3 regions of the Brevibacillus ruminantium genome follow, and region 2 is predicted to be linked to each of the others. Evidence: riboswitches for the same ligand, from Rfam matches in the RefSeq annotation. Region 2 holds a riboswitch; each other region holds the start of a gene.
What was found. A riboswitch is a leader RNA that binds a small molecule or an ion and turns the genes downstream of it on or off. The one in region 2 is predicted to bind glycine.

Region 1 (9,942 bases), 1.2 Mb from region 2:
CCTTTCTCTTTTCCAGTTAACTGAGCTCATCTGGTTTAACCGGACATCCCCACAGCAATCGCCAAAATGATCAAATGAAAGGTCTGATCGACCATAATCATCAGCCACTTGTTGCGGTCATCTGTGACCCGCATCACGCGCCGGTACCAGAAGAAGACAAATCCGCGGCGATCCATAAGGACATGCGAGACAAAAATCAGAAGGATTGCCCACCATGACAGCGCTGTGGGAAGCCAAAGAAAAGAAATAAGTCCAACAACCAGTGTATACACAAAACAATGGGCTAAAAGTGGCCACCAACGTTCGGCCTTGTACTTCGCCATCCATTCTGTTTGCAGCAAATAGTCACCAATCAAATGAGCAATCAGCAACACATCAAATGAGCTAAGCTGGTTCACTGTCTCGTTTCTCCCTTGTTTTGTCGTTTTCCAGCGTCTGCTTTCTTTCCAGATCATGCTCCCTGTTCATAGGGTGATGCCCTACTTTCCATGGGCTTTGATTCGGGGAACGGAAACAAGCTGCCATCCGTAAAAAGCCAGGCAGCTTGTTTCTTTTCCTCCAGCAGCTTTATTTGGTTGCAGCTGCTGCTACTCTTTTTTGCTCCAGCTTGCTCAGCAGGTTGGCAAAACGTCCGAAACCGCTGCCCTTTACTACTTCCTTTACATTAACTGGACGTGGAAACATGTTTGTCACCCCCTTTCCCCAAACGTGTCCGTTCTTCCATACCGTTCAAATAGCTGTAAAGTCGGGCGAAGTCAGTTGAATAGATGAATTCTCTTCCGTACTCCCCTTCTAAAGCTCCGGTCCTCTCTGCAAATTTGGCATAAAGCCGATTCAAGTACACGTTGCTCTCCAACGCGGAAAATTGAAATTGCCCAATGTGTCGGTTCTGCTCGGCGATCTGATTGACCATGTATCGAAATCCTTTGATGAAGGTCCAACTGCTTCGGTATTCCTTGTCCAGAATGACGGAGTGTACGAAGACGGTTTCATGAGCGGCCTCTATTTCATCGTCGTTTGTCGTGTATTCGTAATGGGCCCAGCCGATTACCTTTTGCTCACGGTCCTCGATGAGGATGATTTGTGAGTCAGGGGAAGTCATCAGGATATGCTCCAACGTGTCAGACAGGGAGAACTGATGGTGGAAATCCTTTCGGTTCCGGATAAAGTAGTTGGCAAATTTCGCGTAATCTTCATCGCTTTGACAGCTTCTAAATGTGGCATGCATCGGAATCCCTCTCTTAGTTACGTCTCTGCATGATTGTTTGCCAGACCTGTTCGTCAATTTCCGGGTATCGGGACAAGATGTGATACAGAGCTTTTCGCTTCAGCGTTAAAAAGACGCAGGGAGTGATCGCTGTCACGGTTGCTGTCCGTGGTACGTTCTCCAGTAAAGCAATTTCGCCAAAATAGTCGCCATCCTCCAACATCGCCAGAGAAATGATGCCCTCTTGTGGGGCCGAAGCAGCTTTGGTTATCTCAACTCTCCCGCGTGCGATGAGATAAAACTTCTCCCCTGACTCCCCCTCCCGGATTACAGATTGACCAGGGAGGCAGCTTTCCGAGTCGAAAAGGCTCGTCATCTCGGACAGCACCTTGGGATCAATGCCGCGAAAGAAGGGAAGTCTGGACAAGCGCTCTTCGTCTACCTCTGCTTCCAGCCCATCTTGGGAGACAATAAGCCCGCTCTGCTTCTCCCAAAGCTGTTGATAGTAGCCACCCTTTTGGAGCAACTCCAGATGTGTGCCGCTGTCAACCAGTTCTCCTTGATCAAAAACAAAGATCTGATCAGAGCCTGTGATGGAAGCAAGCCGATGGGTTACGGTGATGACGGTGCGGTCATCCGATAACGCTTGGAAGGTCCGGTTGATCGCAGCTTCTGCGATCGGGTCAAGTGCAGAGGTCGCCTCATCCAGTAGTAAAAGGGGCGGGTCCCGCAAAATGGCCCTGGCAATGGCAAGGCGCTGGCGCTGACCGCCAGAGAAGTTGTGTCCGTCGTCTACCACCTCTGTGTCATAGCCTTCGGGAAGGGAGCAGATATAGTCATGAATCTCAGCCTTTTGAGCGGCGAGCATGATCTCCTCTCTGGAAGCATCCGGTCGACTTATACGGATGTTCTCCAGGATACTTCCCCGGAACAGGAAATTTTCTTGGAACACAATCCCGATTTGCTCTCGGAATGAGCTGCGATCAAGATCCTGCATCCGCGTGCCATTCAAACAGATATCCCCTGTTTGTGGATCATAGAAACCAAGCAACAACTGCAGCATCGTACTTTTTCCAGAACCGCTTGACCCGACGAACGCTGCGGTCGTGCCCGCTGGAATGCGCAGATTGATTTGTTTGAGTACCGGCTTGTCCGGTTCATAGCCGAAGGTCACCTGCTCTACGTGGATGTCCAGCATCCCGCGCTGTAAACGGACTCGATCCACTGTCGTACCGAATGATTCTCGAGGCAGTTTCAGCAGTTGCTCGATTCGTTCCATACTGACACGTGCCTCAGTCAGTGCGGGAATGGTAAAGGTCAGTCCAAATACAGAGTTACCCATCGACATATACATCGTGAAAAATGCAACGAGTGCGCCCAAAGTAATGTAGCCTTGCAGTGCGAGATACGATCCAACTCCCATGATCGAAAAATTCACCAACAGGAGGCTGATCATCGGAAGGCGTTCGAGCTTTGTGTTAATGAGCTGCTTGTTGTAAAAGCTGAGGGAAAAGGATTGCAATCTTTTATTGAACTTTTCGATCATCGCTTGTTGCAGATGAAAGCCTTTGATCACTTTTTGGGCACGCATATTTTCATGGACATCACTGGTGATCAATGACAGCCGTTCGATATAGGCTGCGTTCACTGCCTGAGCACGTCGACCTAGCAAATAAGGTCCACAAAAGACGAAGGCAGCACCTGCCAGAATGAGGAGGGCCATACTCCATTCCAGTGAAAACAAAACAATGGTGCTGAGAATCACCACCGTGAACGATTGAATCCCCGTGGTCAGGATGACCACCATGGCGGTTTCTATTGCAGGCAAATCCACTGAAAAATAAGAGACGAGATCCCCTGACCGGGCTTTTTGAAAAAAACCGATCGGCAGGTGTTGGAGTTGATCAAATAATCGTCTGCGCAATTCAGTCTGCACGTTCGCGTTTAATTTCGCCAGGGCGTAATCACTCACAACTCCCATACTCATACAGAAGAGACCAATGATTGCAAATGTTCGTATAAATGAAAAGAAAAATGCAGAGTCTCCCGGCTCAATGGCTTTGTCGATGATAAATTTAAAGCTGAGGGGCGCAAGAGAGACAAAGGCTAAATCAAAGCAGAGTGCTGTGAAAAAAACGACCGTGAGCCATTTGTAGGGACGTATGTAGCCCAGCAGATTTTTCAAGAGAGTCAACATTAGAAGGTCTCCCTTTTACAAGTCAAAATACTTTTCAACAGGAAACTTGGCTGCATAGGCTTGCCATGCTTCAAAGGAGGCCCTGTATTCATCCAGTGTGCCGAATTCCATTTGGACAGAAGCAACACGCTGGGCGAGCTTATCAAAGAGTCGTCGCAGGGGCTCGTCCGCAGGTGACCAAAAACGTATCTCCCGCACCTCCCCACGCTGTTGGGCAAGGTATTGGATAAAAAACTGCAGGCTATGGAGAAAAAGATAGGACTTACGATAGTGCTTGAGTATGAAGACGGCCTGAATTTGAACGATGTCTGTATCCGTGTATTCGTGCTCACCAGTCCCAAAGATGAAGCCAAAGGCCCCAATCACCTCATATTCGTCGTTAAAACAGAGGAAGCACCCCTTCCCCATCAACACCGGACTGGCGAGATAGCTAAAGGTTTCGGGAAAGGCATATGGCAAATGCAACTCATGATAATGCTCGAGCAGGAATTCCAGGTATTTCTGTTGGTACATTTCGGATGAGCATAGGGCAAAATAGTAGCTCATAACATTGGAGATCCCCCTTCTGCCTGGTACTCTGGTAGCGAATTTCTCCTCTGCAACGATGGTTTTTCGTGTTGCAAAATTCTCATTCAATATTGTAGTTCAAATAGACTAGAAAAAAAATCCTACCAAGGTTGAGAAGGGGGTGGAGATTTTTAAACGTTTGTTTACATCGAGGGGCAATTTTGATGGGGCTTTGAAGGTGAAAGCTTACGCAAATACAATGGTTTTATTTCCGTATACGAGCACATGATCCTTAAGATGCCAAGCGACGGCTTGCGCAAGCACACTTCTCTCCACTTGTCGTCCGGCGATTTTCAAGGCTGCTTCGTTATAACGATGATTGACTCTCACCACATCTTGTTCAATGATTGGACCCTCATCGAGATCGTTGGTTACGTAATGGGCTGTAGCGCCGATCAGCTTCACACCACGTTCAAACGCTTTTCGATAGGGGTTGGCGCCGATGAACGCAGGCAAAAAAGAGTGATGGATATTGATAATCTGATCCGGATAGTGAGAGATAAACGCAGGGGATAGAATCTGCATGTACCTGGCCAAGACGATCAAATCAACCTTGTCTTTCAACAGCTCCAAGGTCTTTGCTTCTGCTTCCTCCTTCGTCTCTGCCGATACAGGAATGTGGTAATACGGGATTCCGTACGATTCTACTGCTTCACGCAAGTCATTGTGATTGCTGATCACCATGGGGATCTCTGCGTGAATTTCCCCAGATTTCCAACGCCATAGAAGCTCGAGAAGGCAGTGATCCATTTTGGATACAAAAATAGCCATGCGTTTGGTCTGCCTCTCATGGCTGAGACGCCACTCCATACCGTATTCACCAGCCATGGCGGCCAGATTCCCCTTCAGCTTTGCGAAGTGCCTGTCATCTTCCAGGTCAAATTCGATGCGCATAAACAGGACACCATCCTGCGGGTCCGTGGTATGCTGGTCAAATTGAACGATATTCGCTCCGTGTTTGACGAGAAAATTGGAGACATCGGAAATGATGCCTGGTCTCTCCGGGCAAGACAGTAGTAAAACGGCACGAATCGTTGCTTTGCTGCTTCTCATTGTTTTATCCCCCATTCTGATCTTTCGCAAAACGTCCCGGCATTACGGTTCCAGCTAGCTTGCAGTGGGCTCTCCAACCATGATCCCGCCTTGGCTGCACCAAAAAAGGACAGCAGAAAGATAAAGTACATGTACTCTACCTTTCCCCTGTCCTTTTTACCTGAGAGTTTACTCCCGATGGGAGCCTTCCCCTTTGGTGGCTGCTCGCTCTCTCCAGAGGTGCGTCCTATTGCAGTACGTTTACCTGAGAGATTGATCCCAAGGTTTTTTGGGACTTGCTCCTTCGGTGCTAAACAGTTGTTTCTCGTTTAGGCTCTCCCACAATAATGGTCCGCCTATGTGAAGTTTTCAAAATACTTGCAATCAGTTAATCATACCCTTTTCAAAGAGTCAACTGCGAATCAGAAAGCTTCCGGATGATCCAACTATTCAAATCAAGCAAGCTCACACTTCGCGGACCTCTGTCACTGAGGCAGCACGCCAAAATCGAGGCAGAAAAAACAAGGGATACAGCATCAGGAACAAATTGGGCAACCACCAGGTCAAATCAAATTCAAGCCGAATTCCCCAGTAGGAGATAGCCATCAAGCCTGAACAAAAGGTCAAGCATAGCGAAAGGAATGCGGCTGGCTTCCATTTTGGAGATTGGATGCGATGTAGATAAATAGCCGTCAATCCGGAAAGGGAGATCACCATATCCAACGGAAAAAAAGACCAGTTCCAGGCGACCAGGATGGGGTTCGTATAATCGGAATAGGCGTATTCTACAGGGATAAGCCCCAATGCCGTCGATCCGAAATACAAGAAAAAGGAGATGTCGATCACCAGGAAAAACCACTTGAGGATATGCATTGATGGCTCTGGGCTCTGCGCGTCTATTCTTTTCGGGTTCAAGTGTATTCTCCTCCCCTAGGGTTCTTTCTATTTTTTTGTACAATCGGAAACGGCCATGCCATTCAGCAGGACCTCCACCATTGTATCCAAGGCACTGGTCAGCGATTCCGGCGAATGGATCAAAAAATCAGGGTCATAAATCGCCGCAGACGCACCGCGCAGCATCTGAATCACACTGGTGACAGGGAGCGGGCGCAACTCTCCATTGGCGATACCTTGTTCTAAGATAACGGTGACCGTCTTCCACTCTTCTTGCATCTGCTTGTCGATTTTCTTCCATTCGTCGGGGACGTAGCGTTTCATCTCAGAAAGCAAGCGGGCATCTCCGAAGTGAAGGCCACTCGGGACGATACAGAGAACTGCTTTCAGCTTTTCAAGGGTGGTCAAAGTCTGATCTTCATAGATTTTCCGTTCGGTTTCCTGTACTTCGGCGATGGCTTCATCCACGATGACGCTGATCATCTCTTCTTTGGAAGCAAAATGCTCATAGATGGTTCGCTTACTGGTTCCCAGATGAGAAGCAAGGTCGCTCATGGTAAACTTGACCCCTTTTTCGACGATTAATTCGAGCACGGCTTGCTGGATGCGTTGCTTCAAGCAGGAGACTCTCCTTTCGTTCATTTTTTGAAAACGGTGGTACTGTAATATTATTTTGGGTACCAACAACGTAAACAGTATAGTTCCTAAAGACAAATTATGTCAAGGAGTCCCCGTTCAGAAAAAACAGACTTGCTATTGATTAACATTGATTGACATCATGTATACGTTTGTATACAATCAGCATCACGTACACTCGTATACAAATGTATACAAATGGAGGCGTGATCATGAGAGGTGGAAAATATAGGGGCGATCTGAAAGAAGGACATCATCGTGGTGTGCACGACGAAGATAAGGGTCTTTCACCACGGCGTGGACCCAAAACCTTTCGCCGAGGAAGAGCGATTGCCTTTTTAGAGAATATGAACCTAAAGCGTTCAACGATTAAGCAACAGTTAGAGGAACCCGAGTTTCAATCGATCCATCAAATATTAGTCGGAGAATTAAAAGCGATTGATATGGTGATCAACGAGTTTATTCAATTATTTGAAATACATGAAAATGAAGCCGCCGAAATACCCTATCAGAAAAAAGAGAAAACGGATGCATCCGCATCGAATCGTGAGACACAACATATTCGTGAGAAAGGAATGGATTCTGATGAAACAAATCAATAGCTATATTGACAACGTGTTTCAATGCCAAGATGCCCTTTTGGAGGAAGTCATTTTGTCCATCAAAGAAAACGAAATGCCCTCCATATCGGTATCCCCCTCCTCTGGAAAACTGCTCACCATGCTGATATCCATTACAGGAGCAAAAAATGTTTTGGAAATCGGGGCTCTCGGGGGCTATAGCGGGATTTGCCTTGCCAGAGGTTTCGGGACCGAAGGAAAATTAACTTCTCTGGAGTTAGATGAGAAATACGCGCAGCTCGCCTACAGCAATCTATCGAAAGCGGGCTTTGGCGATCAAGTAACGTATCTCACCGGGGAAGCTTTGCAAAGCCTGGAAAAGCTGGAGAAGGATCAGAGACGGTTTGATTTTTTCTTTATCGATGCTGACAAGGAAAACTATGAAAATTACCTGAACTATTGTATCAGATTGGCGGAGCCAGGAGCTGTAATCGTCACCGATAACGTACTTGCCGGCGGAAGTGTAGCGGATGAGAGTATTCAACCGAAACGTTATACCGAAATCATGAGGAAATTTAATAAAACGGTAGCCAATCACCCTGAGTTAGAGTCCCTGCTCATTCCCATCGGCGATGGCCTGACCCTTTCCAAAGTAAAGAAATGATCGCTGAAAACACAACATGGCCTAAAAAGCGTTTTACTACTTATCAAACGCTTTTTAGGTTTACCTCCATAAATCTGGTCCCTTCGACCGGATTAAATACATAAGGCTCAATCTCATAAAACCCAAATGATCGATAGAGATCTTGTGCTTTTGTCATCGTTGGCAGTGTATCGAGTCTCATATAATTGTAATCCATCTGCGAGGCTTTCTGCATGATCATCTGAATCAAGCTTTTCCCAATGTGAAAACCGCGATACCCATCACGAACAAACAATCTCTTCATTTCGCAGATCCCCTCCTCTATCTTGCGAAGGGCGATGCATCCTGCTGCTTGTCCATCAACAAAGGCCAAGAGCAGAGCGCCATCCGGTGACCCATACTTACCTGGCAACGCTTGAAATTCTGTGTCAAAATCCTGAAAAGAAAGATCGATTTCCAGCGATTGTGCATACTCCAAAAAAAGCTCTTTTACGACTTCGATCTCTCGTGCTTCTTGTCCCGTGATATATGTAAACTCCACGACATATTCCTTTTCATTACCGATTGTTTTCCTATTCATAGAAGTAGACTTCCTTTCTGTCGTTTTGTAATAATTGCGTAAATTATTCCCCCTTTCTATTTTTCGTCTATTAAGTTGTAAGATAGCACAAGAAGAATAAACAAGGAAGGCTCACACCTGCAGTGTACAGCCTTCCTCTTTCACGTAAGTCAGGCCGTTATTCAACACCTTCTGCTGAAGCGGACTGTAACTGTTCAAGCCGGTTCAAAACAAGCTGAACCGCGATGGCATCATCCAAATATCCGATTGGGAAAATGTAATCGGGTATGATGTCCGTCGACAAAATAAAGTACAGCAAAGCACTCCCAAGCAGCGCCCGTACATGGTCTGTCGTACCTGCCTTTGTATACAGCTCATACATCGTTCTCAACTGCTCAATAAATGGCCCTGCTCCGCTTACCTGCTCTACCTTCGCTGCAAATTCTGCGTGAATGAGACGGTTGCCCTCTTCCGTCAATGCGTATTTTTCATAACGGGTCAGCTCCTTCTCTACACGCTCCGTCGTAAATTGGCGGTCAAAAAAGTTAGATGAGACGAGAACCTCCTGGATCGCATCAATCGAAGCATGAAGCTCCGTCCCGCCGCCTTCACTGGAGGACTCCACTTCGAAACCGGCTGCCTGAAGCAGCTTTGACAGCGGGACATTTAGATGAGTGGCAAAAAGCTTGAGGTGATCCAGTTTGGCTTGTTGCTTTCCGTTGACGATTCGGGAAATGGTAGCGGTATCGATACCCGTTAACGTACTTAGTTTTCGCATTGAAAGAGAGTGTTTTTTTAGCAAGGATTTTATGATGTGACCCAAATCGACACGTTGATTGTCTACAGTCATGCATCATCCACTCCCTTGGACAAATTACGCAGAGTGCGCGTTGATTTTTCCTCAACAGTTTTTTCTGTGAACAGGCACTTTTTTCAACAATCTCAATACAATGACAGAAACTGAATGGAGGAGTGATTGTAGAGTGAATTGGTTAATCATTTTGGGTTTTGCCATTTCATCGAGTATCGATAATTTTGGTGTAGGCATTTCATACGGGATCCGCAAGATTCGCATTGGTTTTTTGGCCAATTTTTTAATGGCCGTCATCTGTCTGGTACTGAGTGAAATTGGGATCTTTTTTGGGCAGATTTTGGCTGCCATACTCCCCGGTATCCTGCCTGTGCTTTTAGGTGCTTTGATCTTGACGGTGATTGGCATTCGGATTATTTTACTGGCTGCCCCGCGAAACAAGCCGGTTCCTGCTACATCGGCTGAGGGCAGCACAAGAGCCAAAAATCTTTCAGGCATCCTGCAAAATCCGGAGATCGTCGATTTCGACAAGTCTGGAGAAATTGGACTGGGCGAAGCAGGCATACTGGGGATTGCACTGGCCGCCAATGCTGTAACGAACGGTCTCAGCGCCGGCTTGATCGGCTTGTCACCCCATGCTGTCTCGATCACAGCCGCAATCGGAAGCTTTATTACAGTGTGGGCGGGCGTTGCTCTCGGCGGGAAGGTTGCATCTGTTCGAATCGGTTCTTTCACCTTGGGACAGTTCGGTACGTTGATCAGTGGCGTTATTCTATTGGTAATTGCCGTGAATACCTTCTTTTAACTTATAGGTCGAGAAGTCTCCCACTTCTAAA
Region 2 (9,942 bases):
GCTTCGCGATTTCCTGATTGGAATCTGTGAAGAAGAAAACATCCCGTATCAGATATACGTGGCCAAGGGTGGCACGGACGCCGGCGTGGTCCAATACCACGGGGCAGGGGTGCCGTCTGCTGTGATCGGGATTCCGTCGCGCTACATTCACAGTCATGCGGCAATCATGGATCGAGATGATTACGAGGCAGCCAAACGACTGTTGTTTGCAGCTACCCGAAAGCTGGATCGGGCGACCTTTGAAAGCATCTTGCCGCGATAGGAGGAATACTGCCACATGCAGGCTATCACGCTGTACAGGAGACAGTCGGGAGAAGACGTCTCTTTTGAATACAATATCTTTGACAATCAATTTTCTCCGAGCAATCTCGCGGTTCGAAAAGTGCTGATGGCGATGCTGGAAAGTGTTCACGGGCGCCTGTCCCATCTGGAAGTAGAGTACAATGACCAGATGCTCGCCGATAAATGGGGGGCGAAGCGCTCAGCAGAATGGCTGGTGTTCCTGGGGGCGGCAAAGGAGAACAGGCGGGACAACCGGAGCGGCGACATTGTCGTCAGCCGGACGTTTCGTGCGCCCTTGACACAGGAGCGTTATGCGTTCTTTTACAACCTGCAGGATATCTCGGTGTTTCCCCATTACCGCCTGCAAGAAGAGGAGCAGGAGCGGATTGTCTTTTATTTCTCCCGCTATTTGCAGCTGCTCGCCCCTTTGAAAGAGGCTGAGCGGTTCCTTGCCCGTCTGGATGGGTTTCAACTTCCCTATAAAATCGTGGAGCTGCGTTCCTGAATAAGAAAAAAAGAGTCATTTGGCCGCACAAGCATGCGGAAAATGGCTCTTTTTTCTAACTGCTGATCGGATGGGTAAGGCTGACCTCGTTTTTTTCCTGGAACCGGTCCAACAGTTCATTGGCACGTGAAATATGATGGGCTTGCAGAAAGACTTCTTCCGTGACGCATTGGAAAAAGACATCTACGACAGTGGGACAAAATTGGGTTCCCGAGTTTCGAACCAGCTCATCACAGGCTTTCGAATAGGAAAGCCCCTTGCGATAGGCCCGGGAAGACGTCATGGCGTCAAAAGCATCCGCCACAGCAGTCACCCGTGCCAGTAGAGGTATCTCTTCTCCTACCAACTGGTCTGGATACCCTCTGCCATCAAAGCGTTCGTGGTGATGACGAGTAATCACCATGATTTTTTGTATCTCATCAGAATCATGTCTGCCCGATTCCGCGTACAGCCGTTTCAGCAAGGCTTCGCCCCGGATGGGATGGGACCTGATAATCTCATATTCTTCGTCTGTCAGGCGTCCAGGTTTGAGCAGGATGCTGTCTTCAATCCCGATTTTTCCAATATCATGGAGCAGTCCGCCGGTATACATCGTCTCCAGCGTCTTGTTGTCAAAGTTCATGTTCTTTCCCATGATTCGCATGTAAAAGGCTACGCGTTGGGAGTGACCCGAGGTGTAGGAATCCCGCTCTTCCAATGCAACGGCCAAGGTCTTTAAAATACTCTGGTTGGTTTCGATCAGTTGTTCGCCGCGAAGCTTTGAGCTGAGTAAGGCCTTTTCTTTCCTCTGGGTGTTGTACAGGAGTACTGCGGTAATGAGATAGCTGCCAAAAACCAGAATGACCAGCAGTGTTTTGAGATCGGACAGTTGTTTGTAGAAATACGTTTCTGTGGTGATGAGGCTTACATACCAGTCCCATTGAGGAAAATACCGGACGATTGCGATTTTGTTTTCACTTTTCTGAGAACCCGGGACCAGCGAAGGATAGGTGATGACGGATTTTCCCTCGCGAAGCACCTCCTGGGCGAGGGTCTGTCCCTCTGAAGCCGAGAGGTGAAATAAATTTCGTCCCTCCAACTGCGGGTGAACGACGAGAATACCTTGTGAATTAAAGACTAAAAATGATTCTCCCGATTGCATGGTTAGATCCACAGCATCTGAGTTGCGCGTTCCGTCAGGGCGTTTGGGGCCGGCCAGCAAATTCCTCGCTTCATATTCAGCCTCGGACAGTGAAAGGGAATCCTCCTTTACCCTTTCATCGTAGAGTGTCAAAATCTGGAAGGTGGAATTTAATTGTCGATTCATCTTCTCGATTTCATTCTGGTAATAAAATTGCTTGGCCTGCGAATAACCGAAGAACACGATGATGGAAAAGATGATAGGAAGCAATAGGAGGAACACTGGAAAAAGGCGGGTTTTGATCGTCTTCTTCTGTAATAGGAGAGGCAAGACGCTACGTCCTTTCCGCATTTTGGAATTCTTCTTTTCTTCATAATAGGATAAATAGCAAATTGCATCAATAAAATCAAAGGATTCTGTCGAAAAATCGCTAAAAAGGGACGGCATGGCCATCCCTTCTCTTTAGGTGGAAGGACGGTTGGGTCCCTCCAGTTTTTTATCGCCATACCCCGGGGCATCATTTTGCACCGAGCGGGGTTGACGGTTTGATTCTGTTCGGTCTTTTGGAGTGGCAGCGGTCTTCTGATTTGCCTGGTCCAATGGATTCCCTCCCTTTTCCTCTGTTACTTGGCGGGTTCTTTTCTCCGCCCGGGTTGTGTTGGGTACACGGCGCTTGCGGGTGTGCCACGTTTGTGACGGGGCATGGCATACATGGCAAACAGTCCCATAACGATCGCCAGGACCACTGTTGCAAGAGCGTACACGATCCACGGGTATGTGCTGCCAACTCCGCCCAGCCGCTCCAGCATGGTGCCGCCGATACTGGTCCCCAGTGCCGTGCCAATCCCCGAGACAAAATTGGCCATGCCAAAGTAGGCTCCTAGCCATTCCTCCCGGGCAAAGTGACCGACGAGGCTGTCTGTGACCGGCATCAGCAGCATTTCTCCGATAATAAACAGCACGGCCGCTGTGCTCAGCGTGGCGAACCGGTCGGCGAACCCGATGCCGAACAAACCGGCTCCCACCATCAGAATCCCTCCGATCAGCGAGAGATAGGGATTGATGCGGAACAGCACGTATCGGGAAATCAGCCCTTGCAGCAATACGACACTGACGGAGTTGATTGTCCAGATCAGTCCAATCAGATGGGCAGATTTCAGTACATATTCCCCGCGCAGCGGCAGGACGAGAGCGAATTGGGCATAAAACGCCCAGATCAACAGAGAGATCGCGGAAAACAGCAAAAAGCTGCGGTGGCGCAGGATGTGACGGTACTCCGACAGCGGGGTTTTCTTGCAGTCATCACCGGTGCAGCGGTCATTGGGCAAAATGAAACGAATGGCTGTAGCCAAAAGTAGAAAGACCATCGCCGACAGTAAAAACGGATACAGGTTTCTGGCAGTCATCCAGGTAATGGTCAGCCCGGCGATGATAATACCCGAATGCGCAAAGATGCCGCGCCAGGAAAAGGCGGCCGTTCGCTGGTCGGCTCGAACCTTGTCCGCAATCATCGCTTTGATCGTGGGGGAGAGCAGCCCCACACCCAATCCGTTGAGTCCGGAGAAAAATAAAAAGAGCGGGTAGCTCTCACTGAAGTGATAACCCAGCATGGCTCCAGCTTGAAGCAAGGCACCTGTGATCATGATAAAGCGGCGGCCGAGACGGTCTGACAGCGGTCCCCCCAACAGACTGCCCGCCTGATAGGTCAGACTTCCAATCCCCAGTACAAGCCCTACCTGTCCAAGGGAGAGGGCACGGGCTTTTTTGAGAAAAACCGGAAAGACAGGAATGATCAGATAGGAGGCCAGGTGCATGAAAAATACCAGGACAAGCAACAGGGAGTAAGTCTTGTTCCGCCAAAGCTGCTCTGTTGCAACGGTCATGTGCTGCCTCCTCTCTTTGGGCAATCTCTCCCTAGTATGCTTGTTGCCGCAGGGAAACTATGCACACGATCTGGGCGGATGCACAATTTCGCAGGGAGGAGGCAATCGTCCAATCCAACCGTTGATCCCTGTCATATACCTATTACTGTAAAAAAGTTGTGGGCATACATGGTGCAAGGTTGCGTCAAGCGACAAGGAGGGACAAACATGAGGGGTTTTTTTGCAAATCACGAAGGATTTGAAGTAGTGATTTGGATCCTGGTGATCATCTTTCTCCTCTCCATTTTCTTCGACGAAGGGATCGATTAAAGGTGAGCGCATACCGTCCGATTCGCCGGCTAAACCGCTATTACAAGAGCAATGAGGGTTTTCGGTCCTGGGTTATGGCAAATGAACAATGGTTTCGTGAAAATCCGGAAGTGTTCCGTCAGATGCTGAGCGATCCCCATATGGTCAATTTGTTTATGGACCTGATGGTGATGGACTCGTCGCGGATCCAAAGGAGGCTTCGCCGAACCGGAAAAAAAGGAAAGTGATTTTAGAAAGCGGCTGGTCCAAAAGGGCTTGCCGTTTTCTACGTGAAGCCGGATCTTTTCTTGTTCTCATATTTGTCCACTTCTCTGCGTAGGGATTAACATACGTGGAATGAGCCGGAGGGATAGAGATGGGACAGGTCATATTAACCTTTTTTGTTGCGTACGGGATCGTTGTCGGTGGAGCGCTGTCCGGGGGACTGGGCGTTTTCCTGAATGAAAAACCGCCGTTGTGGTCGATCGCCCAATTGGCGGACCAATTAAAAATTTGGGGCCTGGTAGGCGCCCTCGGCGGAACGTTTGATTCTTTTTTACAGATAGAAAAAATTCTCGCAGGCAATTTTTCACCTGTCTTTAAACAACTGGTCATGATCGTCGTTGCCTTTTTGGGTGCGCATATGGGGACGATCTCCATTCATTGGCTGGTACAGGTGCGTTCATGAGCATCAAGCTGTGGAAGCGCTACATTGCTTTGCTGGTAATAGGCGGGATTCTGGGCGGCTCGACGATTTTGTTCATGTACGGCCGGGAAATGGAGCAAATGATGCTGGTCAAGCGAAGTCTGGAAGTATTGAATGAAAAGCTGATGGATGAAAATCAACGGCTGAAGCAATCGGAAAAAGTGGCAAGAAGAAAACAAGAGGTTCTGATCGAAGAGATCCGGGTCACGGTACTAGATACCAAGCTGCATGAGACGATCGAGCTGCAGGTCGCCCGACAGCTGGAAAAAGACCTGGCTTCCCTGAAAGGAAAAAAAGTGGAGCAGGTAGCGGAGGTTCAGGAGATGCTGCATGAGATGCTGCGCAGACGCGAGTACATTATCGAAGGGACGATGGTGGAGGTGCGGGTGAAGACGGTAGCGATCAGCCGGATTCTCCATCTGTTTGTGACCGCAGAAGTAAAGCGGGAGGAACCGTGAAACTTTTTCGAGGAGCGCTCCGTATAACAGATACGAAAATCATTGCGCCAGCTTATTGGCGCAGGGTATGCGGAGTGAGGAGAGTCGTCATGTCGCTGTTTAAAAAATTGATGGCAAGTGTCGGAATAGGAGCTGCGCAGGTAGATGCCCGTTTGCAGAAGGACACATTGTTGCCGGGAGAGATTGTCAGCGGAGAAGTGTATATCAAAGGCGGTGACGTTTCGCAGACGATCGATGACATCTATATGTACGTCGTGACGCACTATGAGCGCGAAACGAATGACAAAACAATAAAAGAAGAATATATTTTAGCCAAGCACCAGCTCGCAGAAAAGTTTGGCCTTTGTCCCCGGGAAGAAAAGGTGATCCCGTTTACCTTCCAACTGCCATATGAGACTCCGCTTACGATGGGGCGGCAGCCCGTTTATTTGCGGACGGGTCTGGATATCAGGAACGCCGTCGATCCCGGTGATTCGGACTTTATCGAGGTTCGGCCGCACCCCTTGATGGAGAAGGTGCTCCAAGCTCTGCAATTGCTCGGTTTTCAATTGTGCAAAGTGGACTGTGAATACAATCGTCTACTTGGCCGCTCCCATCCATTCGTTCAGACGTTTCAGTTTCGGCCGACAGACGAATACAGGAATCGCGTGGAAGAGCTGGAACTGGTTTTTTACCTGAAAGAGCATGAATTGGAGGTCTTGCTGGAGCTGGATAAGCGAGCCCGCGGTTACTTTGGCGGACTCGGGCTGTACGAAGCGCTGAATCTGGACGAGCGCTATGCCCGACTTTGCTTGTCAGAAGCAGAGCGGAATTGCTCTGTTGAAGAGTGTGCCGCACAGATGGAAGAGCTGATCCGCCAGCGCATTCGCTAGTTGGAAACCCCCTCCAGCTCCTCGCCAACAGGGGGGCTTTCCCATCGTTTTGGTCGCATGTAGAAACGGTGTAAAAACTCCCAGCCCCATTTTTTCATTGGAGTCAAAATTTTTTAGAATAACGTATAATTGGTGTTCTATTCGAAATATTGTTGACAATGCTGAAGACATTGACGTATGATTCGAAGTAATTGCATACAGCGGATGACGTTTGTGGGAGAGACCGTGACGCATGAGCCGGCACCGAAGGAGCAAGTCCCAAAAATCCTTGGGAAAGAATCTCTCAGGTAAAAAGTACCACAATCGGACGCACCTCTGGAGAGAGCGGACAGCCACCCAAGGGGAAGACTCCCTCACAGGAGTTAAACTCTCAGGTAAAAAGGACAGAGGAAAGGTAGATTAATCACAATCTATCTTTCCCCTGTTCTTTTTTTTGTGAAAACCGTCCAGATGTTTTTCATGAAAAGGGATGTGATCCCTCGCAGTCATCACTTTTGTCACTCGAAGAGAGGGGACACGGTCATGACTGTTTTGACTCGGGAAAGATGGAGCCAAGGGAGGATTATCGGATGAGTTTGCGAGAGCACGATCGGGACATCTTCGAAGCTATCGAGGCCGAACATCAACGTCAGTTGGGGACGCTGGAGCTGATCGCTTCCGAAAACTTTGTCAGTCAGGACGTACTGGACGCCATGGGATCGGTCTTGACCAACAAGTATGCGGAGGGTTACCCCGGTAAGCGGTACTACGGAGGGTGTGAACATGTAGATGTCGTAGAGCGCTTGGCCATCGACCGGGTGACGAAGCTGTTCGGTGCCGCCTATGCCAACGTTCAGCCGCATTCAGGCGCACAGGCGAATACGGCCGTATTTTTCTCGCTCCTGCAGCCGGGAGATACCTTTATGGGCATGAACCTTTCCCACGGTGGCCATTTGACTCACGGCAGTCCAGTCAGTCTCTCGGGAAAATGGTTTAACGTCGTTGCCTACGGTGTCCGCGAAGAAGATCATTTGATCGATTACGATGAAGTGGAAGCGGTTGCACGGCGCGAGCGGCCAAAGGTGATCATTGCTGGCGGCAGCGCGTATGCCCGGACCATTGACTTTGCGCGTTTCCGGGAAATCGCGGATCAGATTGGAGCCAAGCTGATGGTGGATATGGCCCATATTGCCGGATTGGTAGCAGCCGATGTCCATCCCTCCCCGGTACCGCATGCACATGTCGTGACGAGTACGACGCACAAAACCTTGCGCGGTCCGCGCGGCGGCATTATCCTGACCAACGACGAAGAGATCGCCAAGGGGGTAAACAAAGCGATCTTCCCCGGGATTCAGGGCGGGCCTCTGATGCACATCATTGCGGCCAAGGCTGTCGCCTTCCGAGAAGCATTGGAGCCTGACTTCCGCCAGTATGCAGAGCAGGTGGTCAAAAATGCAAAAGCGCTGGCTGACACGCTCCTGGAGGAAGGAGCAAGACTGGTGTCAGGTGGCACGGACAATCATCTGATCCTTTTGGATACCCGTGTGTTTGGCCTGACGGGCAAGGAAGCGGAGCATCTCTTGGAAGAGGCGGGGATCACGGCAAACAAAAACACCATCCCGTTTGATCCGGAAAGTCCATTTGTCACCAGTGGCATTCGCATTGGCACAGCTGCTGCAACGACCCGGGGCATGAAGGAAGACGAGATGAAGACGATTGGCCGCTCGATTGCCGCTGTACTGAAAGGAAAAGGTGATCCTTCCGTGCGGTCGGTGATCAGCCAGCTCTGCTCCGCCTACCCGCTCTATCAAAGAGTGCAGCAGGTTCGCTGACGGAGGCCCCCATATGATCTACAACAGTTGCTTTGACATCATCGGGCCGATTATGGTTGGACCGTCCAGCTCACATACAGCAGGAGTGGTATCGATCGGAAAGTTTGTCTACGAGCTGCTGGGAGCCTCTCCTGAGCGAGCCGAGATCATTTTGTATGATTCTTTTGCCCAGACCTATAAAGGACATGGGACCGACAAAGCGATTGTAGGCGGACTGATCGGTCTGGACACGGATGATTTGCGGATACGTGAAGCGCTTGGGCTGGCAGAATCCCAAAATGTGTCGATTTCTTTTTCATTGGAAGAACAGTGCCCGTTGTACGATCATCCCAATACTCTACAAGTAATAGCGGAGACGGGGACGGATATATTTCGCGTCTGCGGTGTCTCGCTCGGAGGCGGTATATCCAAAATCGTATGGATCAATGGAGAGTTCGTCGATATTCTCTTGAGTCAGCCTTATGATGCCGGGCACATCAAAAGGGAGCTGAAGCAGCGGGAGTACAGCCAGATAAGGAGCGAGGAATCATGGATTTTCGTTCGATGACGGAGTTGATCGAGCAGTGTGAGCAGCAGAACAAAAGCATTGCCGAGATCATGATCGAGGTGGAGGAACGCAAATCAAAGCGGAGCAAAGAGATGATCATCGGGATGATGAAAGAACGCCTGATCAAGATGAAAGAGGCCATCGATCAGGGAAGCTCTGATCCCACCTCGGCTCCAAGCGGCATCTCCGGCGGTGATGCCTATCTGATGGAAAGGTACAGAGAAAAAGCGAAGCCGTTGACCGGTTCTCTGGTTTCAGATGCGATGCGCTTTGCTTTTGCCACATCGGAAACCAATGCGCGAATGGGCGTAATTGTGGCTACACCCACCGCCGGTTCAGCGGGAATCCTGCCAGGCTGTCTCTTTGCTTTGCATGAAAATGAAAAGTTTACGTATGAACATCTCGTCATGGGACTGTTTACGGCGAGTGCCATCGGGTACGTGATCGCCAACCGCTCTTTTATTTCCGGTGCGGCGGGAGGATGTCAGGCGGAGGTCGGTTCCGCTACCGCTATGGCTGCAGCTGGAATTGTTGAAATCAGACAGGGGACTCCCAAACAGGCTGTTATGGCAGCAGCCATGGCGCTGAAGTCGATGCTGGGCCTGGTTTGCGATCCGGTAGCAGGTCTGGTGGAGGTACCCTGCATCAAGCGAAATGTCATCGGGACCTCGATTGCATTTGCTGCTGCAGACATGGCGCTTGCGGGGATTGAGAGCCGGATACCCTGCGATGAAGTCATCACCACGATGTACGAGATCGGCAGAAGCATGCCGCGTGCCTTGCGCGAGACTGCGCTTGGCGGACTGGCTGTCACACCGACAGGACAAGAGATGAAAAAAAGAATTATGGGATAGCAGGGGGAGCAATCAATGAGCGACGTACGTGAGGGATTGGTATACAGCCGGGAGCATGAGTGGGTGGAAAGACTGAGTGAAACGCGGGTACGTGTAGGCATTTCGGGTTTTGCCCAGGAGCAGCTGGGGGACCTGGTTTTTGTTGATCTGCCTGCAGTAGGAGCCACGGTAACGATGGATGAGAGTCTGGGTTCCGTTGAATCTGTGAAGGCTGTTTCCGATATTTTTTCTCCGGTCTCCGGGACAATCGTCGAAGTGAATGGAAATCTGGAAAGCGATCCGGAGACGATCAACCAAGATCCATACGGGGAAGGCTGGCTGGTGATCATCGAGCTGAGCAAGCCGGAAGAAATGCAGGAACTGCTTACTGCGGCCCAGTACGCGGCGTTTGTCGCAGAAGAATAAGGGCGCCGCCAGCGGATAATTAGAAACGGACAGGTCTTTTATGGCACACACCATAAAGGGCCTGTTTTTTTTATTATTGTCTCATTTGGTTGTATAAGCAGGGATTTTTCTGACAATACTGTAAGTATACATAACCTGAAGGAGGAAAAAATGGAATGAATTTACTGGAAAAAACTAGAAGGATCAACGTTATGCTGCAAAAAACCATGGG
Region 3 (9,942 bases), 1.6 Mb from region 2:
TTGGCTCCGTATTACGCCCTGCAGGGATGATTTTACTGTCCGCTCCACAGCGATTGGCGGGGGTGCGCAAAAGCCGCGTCGCTCCGAAGTAAATCAAGGTTGCGCCCCTGTTTCCCGCCAATCGCTGCTCCGCTAAGCTGGGCTTCACAGTCGCACCGCAGGGAAACATGATTCTTCTCCAGACATACTGCTCCATCCAAATTTTGAAAGGATGAAAGAAAGGGTGTTTATGATGTAAAACAAAAAAAATTTCTGTAAGACGATACAAAGGTGCTCCAAACATCACATTATTTCGCTAAAATAGGATGCAATTTTCACCATGGGATAAACGAAAGGTTAGTTGCCCCGATGTTTACGATTCGAGCGCTTGTATTTATGTTTGTTGGCTATGTTAACTATGAACGCTTTGTTTGTACCTTTTCTTGTGTTTTTACTTGTATCTTTGCTCTCATCTGTACTTTATATATTGCTCTTTAATTCTTAACATCAATGAATATCCGTTCATTTTTTTGGTAAGCATCGGTTACATGAAGAAGCATGTTTCCCTGCGGTGCGACTGTGGAGCCCTACCCAGCGAAAGGGCGATTCGCGGGAAAAAGGAGCGTAACCTTGGGATGACCTCGTAGCAATTTCTGCTTTTGCGCTCCCCCGCGAATCGCCCTGGAGCGGACAGTGAATCCTCCCCGCAGGGCGTAATACGGAGCTAAGCAGGGAAACATGCTTCTTCTCGCCGCAGCCCCATTTCCAAAGGTTTTTGCCACCAAGGACTGAAAGAACTGTTCTGTTGTAAAAAAAGCTGCCGAACCATATTCGGCAGCTTTCGCAAGTTATTCAGGCTGATAACGAAGAATCGGTTTACGAGCAGCCGTCGCCTCATCCAATCTGCGAACCACAGTCGTATGCGGTGCTTCCTGGACGATCTCCGGAGTCTCTTCACATTCACGCGCAATTTGCAGCATGATGTCAATAAACTCGTCAAGCGTTTCTTTGGATTCTGTCTCAGTCGGCTCAATCATCAAGCATTCGTCAACAATCAACGGGAAGTAGATGGTCGGCGGATGATAGCCGAAGTCGAGCAGACGTTTGGCAATATCAAGCGTCCGAACACCCAGCTTTTTCTGACGTACGCCGGAGAGAACGAATTCGTGCTTGCAGACGCGATCATAGGGCAGCTCGTATGCACTAGCCAGCTTGCGCATCATGTAGTTGGCGCTGAGGACAGCGTTTTGTGATACCTGCAGCAATCCTTCTGGTCCCATCGAACGAATATACGCATAAGCACGGACGAGGATTCCAAAGTTTCCATGATATCCTTTTACGCGGCCGATCGATTGTGGGCGGTCGTTGTCCCAGAAGAACGTGCCGTCTGCTTTCTTGCCGACGATTGGAGCGGGCATGAACGGTTCCAGGATCTTTTTCACGCCGACAGGTCCTGCACCGGGTCCACCGCCGCCATGAGGGCCGGTAAAGGTTTTATGCAGATTGAGGTGAACCACGTCAAAGCCCATGTCCCCTGGACGAGCGATGCCCAGGATCGCGTTGGCGTTGGCTCCGTCATAGTAGAGCAGTCCGCCGGCATCATGGACGATCTTGGCCATCTCGACAATATCCTCTTCGAACAAGCCGAGGGTATTCGGGTTGGTAAGCATCAACGCAGCCGTATCGGAACCGACAGCTTGGCGCAAAGCCTCAATGTCTACCAGTCCGCGATCGTCGGATGGAATCGTAACGGTTTCCAGACCGGCAACAGCGGCAGAGGCTGGATTGGTGCCGTGTGCGGAGTTGGGCACGATTACTTTAGTACGCGCATGATCACCGCGGCTTTCATGATAGGCACGGATCATCAGAAGACCTGTCCACTCACCCGCAGCACCGGCAGCAGGCTGCAGCGTAACAGCGTCCATTCCCGTAATTTCGGCCAATTCATTCTGCAGGTTGTACAACAGCTCCAGCGCACCTTGAACAGATTCCTCCGCCTGATACGGGTGGGTTTGGGCAAAGCCTGCATAACGGGCTACATCTTCGTTGATTTTTGGATTGTATTTCATCGTGCAGGAACCGAGCGGATAGAAACCGTTGTCGATCCCGTGATTTCGGCGGGACAGCTCGGTGTAATGACGAACCAGCTGCAGTTCGGACACCTCCGGCAGCTCTGCTGGCGTCTCACGAATCAGATGCTTTGGCAGCAGCTCCGTAACTTCTACCTCAGGCACATCAAGCGCCGGGAGATTGTAGCCTACGCGACCGGGCTTGCTCAATTCAAAGATCAGTGCTTTTTCCTTGTCGTTATGCACGGTTGATCGCCTCCAGTTCCTGCGCCAGTGTTTCGATTTCTTCTTTTGTTCTCAGCTCGGTTACTGCCACGAGCATGTGATTCGACAGCTCCGGGTAGTCCAGACCGAGGTCGTAGCCGCCGATGATGCCTTTGCCGAGCAGCGCTTGGTTCACTTCCGCCACCGGTTTGTTCAGCTTGACGATAAACTCGTTAAAGGATGGTGCGCTGCCCACGATTTCAAAGCCTTTTGCTGCCAACACCTGCTTGGCATAATGCGCTTTCTGCAGGTTGAGCATGGCGATTTCCTGAACGCCCTGCTTTCCATAGGATGACATCGCGATGGAAGCGGCCAGAGCCAGCAAAGCCTGGTTGGAGCAAATGTTGGATGTCGCCTTTTCACGGCGAATGTGCTGTTCCCGCGCTTGAAGCGTCAACACGAAGCCACGTTTTCCGTCCTCATCCTTGGTCTGTCCGACGATCCGGCCCGGCATTTTGCGCATCAGTTTTGACGTAGTCGCAAAGTATCCACAGTGCGGTCCGCCAAAGGATGCGAAGATCCCGAACGGCTGCATGTCTCCTACGACAATGTCAGCGCCCATTTTACCCGGTGCTTCGAGAACACCGAGAGAGAGCGGGTTGGAGGAGACGACCAAAAGTGCCCCCTTCCCGTGTACAATCGGCTCAATCGCAGTCAAATCTTCTATTTGTCCCAGGAAGTTGGGATATTGCACGATGACAGCCGCTGTCTGCTCGTCGACAAGAGCTTCCAACGCCGCTGTATCCGTTACGCTGTCTTTCAGGTCGGCTTCCACTACCTCGACGCCTTGTCCGTAAGCATAGGTGCGAAGAACATTGCGTGCTTCCGGATGAACAGAGCGGGAGACGACCACTTTTCTTTTTCCGGTATGGCCGGCAGCCATCATGGCGGCCTCAGCCAGAGAAGTTGCGCCGTCGTACATGGAAGAGTTAGCCACCTCCATGCCAGTCATCTCACACACCATAGTTTGGAATTCGAAAATCGCCTGCAGCTCGCCTTGGCTAATCTCGGGCTGGTATGGTGTGTAGGCTGTGAAGAATTCACCGCGAAGCAGCATATGGTTGACGACACTCGGGATGTGGTGCTGGTAGACACCTGCCCCCAAAAAGCTGGCATGGGTGCTGAAGTTAGCATTTTTACCGGCAAGGGATGAAAAATATTTCACCAATTCCGGCTCGGAAAGGGCCTCTGGAATTTGCAAGGCGCCTTTGAAACGGACTTCTTCGGGAATATCTGCGAATAACTCTTCCACCCGGGAAATTCCGAGAGTGTCCAACATCTCGCGTTTGTCCTGATCAGTTTGAGGCAGGTAACGGTATTTCACGAACGTTGTCCTCCTTATAAATGGGGTCTTGGAAACCGTAATTTATGATTGCTTGGGACGCTTATAGAATGGCGTGGACACCACGACTGCTTTGAGGCGCTTGCCGCGAATTTCCACTTCCAGCTCCGTACCGACAGCAGCGTGCTCGGATTTGATCAGCACGAGCCCCACGTTCTTTTTCAATGTAGGGGACTGAGTACCTGTCGTCACTTCGCCGATTTGTTCGTCCCCGATAAACACGGGATAATGGCTGCGCGGAATACCGCGATCAATCATTTCGATGCCCACCAGCTTGCGCGGCGCGCCTTTTTCCTTTTGTGCCTTCAATGCTTCCTGGCCGATAAAAGACACTTCTTTGTCCACCTTTACAGCAAAGCCGATACCCGCCTCGATTGGCGAGATGTCCTTGCTCAGCTCCTGTCCGTAAAGCGGCAGCTTGGATTCGAAACGCAGCGTATCGCGTGCACCCAGACCGCATGGAACCAGCCCATCTTCTTTTCCGACCTCCAGCAGCCGATCCCAAAGCTGGATCGCCTTGTCTTGGGCAAGATAGATCTCAAAGCCGTCTTCGCCGGTATAACCCGTACGGGAAACGAGGCATGGAACACCGTCAATCAGTACATCACGCTGGAAACGGAAGAAGCCAATTTGCGAAAGATCTGTATCCGTCAGCTTTTGCAAAATGGACTCAGCCACTGGCCCCTGAATCGCGAGCTGCGCCGTCTGCGCGGAGATGTTTTCAATCTGCACGCCTTTACTGAGATGCTCCTGCATCCAGGCAAAATCCTTGTCGGTATTGCCAGCGTTAATAACGAGCAGGTAATCGTCATCTGCATATTTGTAAACCAGCAGATCATCTACCGTGCCCCCGTCCGGATAACAAAAGACGCTGTATTGGGCTTGACCTACTTCCAGCTTGGAGAGGTCATTCGTGGTCAGCTTCTGAAGATAGAGAAACGCTCCTTCACCTTTTACCGCTACCTCGCCCATGTGCGAAACGTCAAACAAACCTGCCCTTGTCCGGACTGCTTCGTGCTCTTGCGTAATACCGGAAAACTGCACGGGCAAATCCCAGCCGCCAAAGTCAATCGTTTTCGCCCCGTACTTTTCGTAGGCAGGAAATAGCGGCGTGCGTTTCAATGTCGCCATGTCTGGCACCTCCTGAGTTTTTCTGCAACAAAAAAGGACAAAACAAGAGAAATAAGAACGCCAAAGAACGACGGCGCCCATTCCTCCTCCTCTGTCCTTGGTACCTGAGAGTTGCCTTGCTGAAAGGAGCGCAGTTGCTCCATGTGCAAGTTTCCCCTTTGGTGGCTCTCGCTCGAGCTCTCTCCAGAGATGCGTCCAGTAGAGGTACTTTTGCCTGAGAGATTCACCGTTGCCGGCTTGCTCCTTCGGCGCTGCCATACAGGCAGTCTCTCCCTGCTACTTTCATTCGCGATGGATACTGGGTCATACATAAACTTTTCAGTAACATTCCATACTACTGGAATGAACTCCTTCTTTATCCTACCACGAGAGTCGATTCTTGAAAATATGCAAATTGCCAATCAACTTACAAATTCACTAACAAAATTTTTATTTAAAAAGAATATTGTTCGTATTTAACTGAGTAACTAAAACAAATTCCTCAGCACAAAGAATGAGGAGGCGATACGATGACGAACATTCCCGTTTCCTTCGAGAGGGATTGGATGGATTTGCTACAGAAGCGAATGAAGGAGGACGGCCCCTGGGACAAATGGGAGCTGTTCCAGCTTACCCTGCGGGCCGAGGAAGCGTTGGCGATCCGTGAATTTGACCAGCTCCAATGCTTGCAGTACCTCCCCACCCTCCAGCCGTATCCTCATCAACTGCAGACAGCCGAGCGTGTTTTAAATGAAATGCGCGGCCGCGCGATTTTGGCTGACGAGGTCGGTCTTGGAAAAACCATCGAAGCCGGCTTGATCCTGAAAGAGTACATGATTCGCGGTTTGGCCAAAAAAATCCTGATACTGGTTCCTGCCTCCCTGGTCATCCAGTGGACCAAAGAGTTGAACCAAAAGTTTGGCATCCCCGCGATGGCTCAAAAAAAAGAGTACATGTGGCGTCAATATGATGTCGTTGTCGCCTCGATAGATACGGCAAAGCGGGACCCGCACAGGCGCCACGTGCTTGACATCGACTACGACATGCTGATTATCGATGAGGCTCATAAGCTCAAAAACAAAAGAACCCGCAACTATCAATTCGTCAAGGAAATTCGTAAAAAATACTGTCTGCTGTTAACTGCCACCCCTATTCAGAACGAGATGGACGAGCTGTATAACTTGATCAATCTGCTGAAGCCTGGTCACCTCGGACACACCTCCAGCTTCACGACCAGCTATGTCGAAGGAAAGCGGCAGGCCAAAAACAATGAACAGCTAAAGACAGAGCTGGACAAGGTCATGATTCGCAACCGCCGAAGCGATGGAGGTGTTCATTTTACCCAAAGACACGTCCAATCGATCCCGATCCAACTGTCTCCGGAGGAAGCTGCTCTCTACGAAGGGGTCACTCGTTTTGTGAAGGAACAGTATCTCACCGGTTCAGGCGGGTATAACTCACTGGCGCTGATTACGCTCCAGCGCGAGGTTTGTTCCAGCCGTGAAGCGGCCTTCCTCACCCTGTACAACATGCACCAGCGGGCAGCCGAGGATTCTCCTGTCCGCTCGGAAATCCTGGAGCTCGTAGAGATGATCAAACGCATCGAAGCACACTCCAAAGCGGCCAAAGCCATCGAGTTGATTAAAGAAATCGATGACAAGGTGATCATCTTTACGGAATACCGGGCGACCCAAAACTATTTGCAAAAATATCTGCATGATCACGGGATCACATCCGTGCCTTTTCGCGGCGGCTTCAAACGGAGCAAAAAGGATTGGATGACCGATCTTTTCCAGAACCGCGCCCAGGTGCTCATTGCAACAGAAGCGGGCGGCGAAGGAATCAACCTGCAATTTTGCAATCGCGTCATCAATTACGACATGCCTTGGAATCCGATGCGGGTGGAGCAGCGCATTGGACGGGTCCACCGCTTGGGTCAGCAGCGCGATGTGCACATATACAATCTGTCTACCATCGGTACGATTGAAGAACATATCCTGCAGCTTCTGTATGAAAAGATCGATCTGTTTGAGATGGTAATCGGGGAGCTGGATGATATCGTGGAACGATTGAATCTGTCTCAATCTCTGGAGGAGAATCTGGTTCGCATCATCATGGATTCGGCTTCAGAACGGGAAATGGCGCTCAAGCTGGATAATATGGGGCAAGCGATCCGAGCCATGCGTACCGTCCGACAATCACAGGGATCTCTTCAGGAAGCAGCCGAAAAGTAGTAACCCCCGCGGGCAAGGAGGGCTCGAGCGATGAAGCAGCAACAAGTTCGGGAATATGTAGAGCAGTATCTGGCCGCTTTCTCTTCACATATTATGGAAACGCATCCCGACTATCTGACGGTAAAGCTGCCCGTTGAGGTTGATAAGGATATTGGCAACCGCCCTTTTTACTGGAGCTGGGTGGAAAAGATGAACCTCCCCTACCAGCCGCTCGTCATGACCTTTTGCTTCCATCCGGAGCGGATACCCAGCGACCGTCGTGCTGAGCATCTCCATCTGGGAGCAGCTCGTCTGCAGCAAATCTTTCAATCCGTCCGGAAGCATGGCAGCTTTGTGTGCATGTACGAAACGGCGGAGCGAGGGACCATTTCTCCGTCGCGCCGTTCCTCTCCGCTGGTACCCTGGCTGGGAATAAACTGGAAAGTATCCTTTATCTGCGACAAAAAGCGTGACCTCCTTCTTCATTTCGGGGTGAATTTACACGATCCTCAAATCGTGGATGGCTTCTATCCCTTTTTGTTGGAGCGCTCTCTGTCCCCCTCAATTCCTGATTATCACTACACGCTGGATCGGCGCATTTCCATTGAACAGGCCTTTGGCATGATGCAGGAGAAGATCAATCAAATGCTGGCCGATCTGGATCAAACATGGGCGGCAGAAGCAAAACAGCGACTCGATGAGGAGCTGGAGATTCTCGAGGTGTATTACCGGGAACTGGAGGAGCGTCAAACGGCACCAACAGCTGCGGACGAATCGCCTGAGCCCAGTGAAGAGGACGAGAAAACCGACGGGATGGCAGACCTGAAAGCCAAAGAGAATCCCGCAGTCAAACGGGAGCAAAGCTTGTCCGAAGAAGATCTTGCTGGAAAGGTCCTTCCATCTGATGTGACACAGGCACAGGATGAGCCCATTGCCTCTCTGGATGACCACCTCACCGCCGGTGGGCGGATACTTGACTTTTTACGGGCCAACAGCTTTCAGCAGACACCACGGGAAAAAATCGACCAGACCGAATGGAAAGCCAGTACACCACAGGAAGAAAAGCTGCGGCGGATGGATGAAATGCGCTGGCAATACGAGCCGCGGATCCGTGTCCAATTTATTAATGGGGGACTTTTTTACCTGCAGTCTAGTCCGCCAATGTCTGGAGATTTGCCAAACTGGCGAAAAATGTAAACAGACAGCGAGAAATTACGAACGGCAACAGACAATAACCAACAAATCTTTTTGTCTACTCTGGTTACAATAGGTACCATAGAAAGCCTTTCCTTCAAAAGGTGGTGCATCATTGTGACGAAAAGAGTTGTGATAACACGCTTGCTTTGCACTCTCCTCTGTGCTCTGGCGCTTCTTTTTCCCGCCCATGCTTTCGCTCAGACTGAAGAGCTTTCCTGGGATCAGCTATTCCGTACACAAATCGGAGAGTGGAAAAATACCATTGTCGCACAGGACCCCCAGTTTGGTGAATGGAAAAATGCCGAAATGGAAGTGCAAACCCTAGGAGCCAATCAGCACCAGTGGTTAATCAGCTTGTCCCTCGGAAATAAACAAGTGGGCTACATGGTTGTGGGCGAGGTGGCCTCAGTTGAGAAGCAAAAAAAGTTCGTTCTGCTTGAATACGGCTTGGGCGAGTATATCCTGTTTGATGATGCCTTCGCCCCCCGAGAAGTCGCCGCCGAACCTGTATACGATGGCTTCGCCTCTCATTGGCTGGTGACACTGCCTCAGGCAAAACAAGTGGTGGATGCCAAAACCGGTGAACGGTACTTGAGCAGCACCCGTCCGGATGACTCGATCATGTGTACCTTGCAGGAACAGGATTTGGCTACCGCCGGTCAGAAGCTGCTCGCTTCCCGTATCATTCGTCCGGATGAGACAGATCCCTTTGACAACATCAGTTGGTTTACCCCGCTCGTACTCTCAGAGACAGAAGTCCCCCCTTCTCAGTTGACCTGGGATGAGCTTTGGCAGCGAAAATCGGATCAAATGACGCTGGCTGTTCGCCTTTACCACGCGGAGGTGTTGTCTCCTTATTCCATCGCTTCTTTGCATTTGTGGAATGATCAAAAGTCCTACATTGGTGTCTGGGATGATGGCCTTCGCTTTTTGCCGTACGCGTACGCAAATAAAGTGGGGAAAATCCACATCCAATAACAAAAAGCTCTCTGTCGGATCTTGAAGTGACCCCAAAAAGTTAGACAGTATTTTATCTAAGCAGCAAGCAAGGTTTGAGTCCGGTATTGTACCGGACTTAAGCCTTTTAATTTTGTCTTAATACGTTTGTTGTTATAGTAGTCAATGTATTTTGCCAACTCTTGTTTAAATTGTTCAATACTATCAAACTCTTGTGTATATAAAAATTCCGATTTAAGGATTCCGAAGAAGTTCTCCATTACTGCGTTATCATAACAGTTTCCTTTTCGCGACATGCTCTGCGTGATGTTCTTTTCTTTCAATGCTTGTCGGTACTTGTGCATTTGGTAATGCCAGCCTTGATCCGAGTGAATAAGGAGCTTGTCCTCATTCGATAGGTGTTTCATGGCTTGTTCCAGCATCTTGGAGACAAGGGAATACCTCGGTCTGGAATCCATGGTATACGCGACAATTTCCCCGTTAAATAAATCGAGCATGGGGGATAGATAAAGCTTTTCACCAAGCAATTGAAACTCAGTTATATCCGTTACCCACTTTTCGTTTGGCTTTTCTGCTCGGAAGTTACGATCTAAAATATTCGGTGCTGTCTTGCCAACTGTTCCTTTATAGGAGCGATATTTCTTCATACGAACCACGCATTTTAAGCCTAACTCTTTCATCAATCGATGGACTTTTTTATGATTCACAAGATGCCCCAGATTCTTGAGTTCATCCTGAATTCGGCGGTATCCATAGCGTCCCTTATGCTCATGATAAATCGACTGAATTAAGGTTTTTAATTCAGCATGTT

Region 1: it holds a riboswitch for glycine, as region 2 does, so the genes downstream of both, purU (formyltetrahydrofolate deformylase) here and glyA (serine hydroxymethyltransferase) in region 2, are expected to answer to the same signal.
Region 3: it holds a riboswitch for glycine, as region 2 does, so the genes downstream of both, gcvT (glycine cleavage system aminomethyltransferase GcvT) here and glyA (serine hydroxymethyltransferase) in region 2, are expected to answer to the same signal.

The regions. Positions count from the first base shown of each region.
Region 1 covers NZ_CP098755.1:2,829,628-2,839,569, forward strand. The annotation lists gene NDK47_RS13930 (DUF3307 domain-containing protein) at 36-398, opposite strand; gene NDK47_RS13935 (GNAT family N-acetyltransferase) at 665-1,228, opposite strand; gene NDK47_RS13940 (ATP-binding cassette domain-containing protein) at 1,242-3,404, opposite strand; gene NDK47_RS13945 (hypothetical protein) at 3,420-3,950, opposite strand; gene purU (formyltetrahydrofolate deformylase) at 4,158-5,024, opposite strand; glycine riboswitch at 5,169-5,244, opposite strand; glycine riboswitch at 5,247-5,355, opposite strand; gene NDK47_RS13955 (DUF5360 family protein) at 5,469-5,876, opposite strand; gene NDK47_RS13960 (TetR/AcrR family transcriptional regulator) at 5,946-6,515, opposite strand; gene NDK47_RS13965 (hypothetical protein) at 6,746-7,135, shown strand; gene NDK47_RS13970 (O-methyltransferase) at 7,119-7,757, shown strand; gene NDK47_RS13975 (GNAT family N-acetyltransferase) at 7,801-8,316, opposite strand; gene NDK47_RS13980 (DUF1232 domain-containing protein) at 8,474-9,145, opposite strand; gene ytaF (sporulation membrane protein YtaF) at 9,279-9,911, shown strand.
Region 2 covers NZ_CP098755.1:1,657,081-1,667,022, forward strand. The annotation lists gene NDK47_RS07955 (M42 family metallopeptidase) at 1-262, shown strand, start outside; gene NDK47_RS07960 (hypothetical protein) at 278-787, shown strand; gene NDK47_RS07965 (HD domain-containing phosphohydrolase) at 843-2,258, opposite strand; gene NDK47_RS07970 (MFS transporter) at 2,531-3,790, opposite strand; gene NDK47_RS07975 (hypothetical protein) at 4,102-4,326, shown strand; gene NDK47_RS07980 (YtrH family sporulation protein) at 4,455-4,766, shown strand; gene NDK47_RS07985 (sporulation membrane protein YtrI) at 4,763-5,242, shown strand; gene NDK47_RS07990 (sporulation protein) at 5,332-6,114, shown strand; glycine riboswitch at 6,319-6,424, shown strand; gene glyA (serine hydroxymethyltransferase) at 6,684-7,925, shown strand; gene NDK47_RS08000 (serine dehydratase beta chain) at 7,939-8,472, shown strand; gene sdaAA (L-serine ammonia-lyase, iron-sulfur-dependent, subunit alpha) at 8,454-9,326, shown strand; gene gcvH (glycine cleavage system protein GcvH) at 9,342-9,731, shown strand; gene codY (GTP-sensing pleiotropic transcriptional regulator CodY) at 9,887-9,942, shown strand, end outside.
Region 3 covers NZ_CP098755.1:3,229,133-3,239,074, forward strand. The annotation lists gene NDK47_RS15975 (hypothetical protein) at 1-169, opposite strand, end outside; gene gcvPB (aminomethyl-transferring glycine dehydrogenase subunit GcvPB) at 828-2,294, opposite strand; gene gcvPA (aminomethyl-transferring glycine dehydrogenase subunit GcvPA) at 2,287-3,636, opposite strand; gene gcvT (glycine cleavage system aminomethyltransferase GcvT) at 3,679-4,785, opposite strand; glycine riboswitch at 4,867-4,977, opposite strand; glycine riboswitch at 4,978-5,071, opposite strand; gene NDK47_RS15995 (DEAD/DEAH box helicase) at 5,295-6,998, shown strand; gene NDK47_RS16000 (YqhG family protein) at 7,029-8,174, shown strand; gene NDK47_RS16005 (hypothetical protein) at 8,289-9,152, shown strand; one part of gene NDK47_RS16010 (IS3 family transposase) at 9,209-9,942, opposite strand, start outside.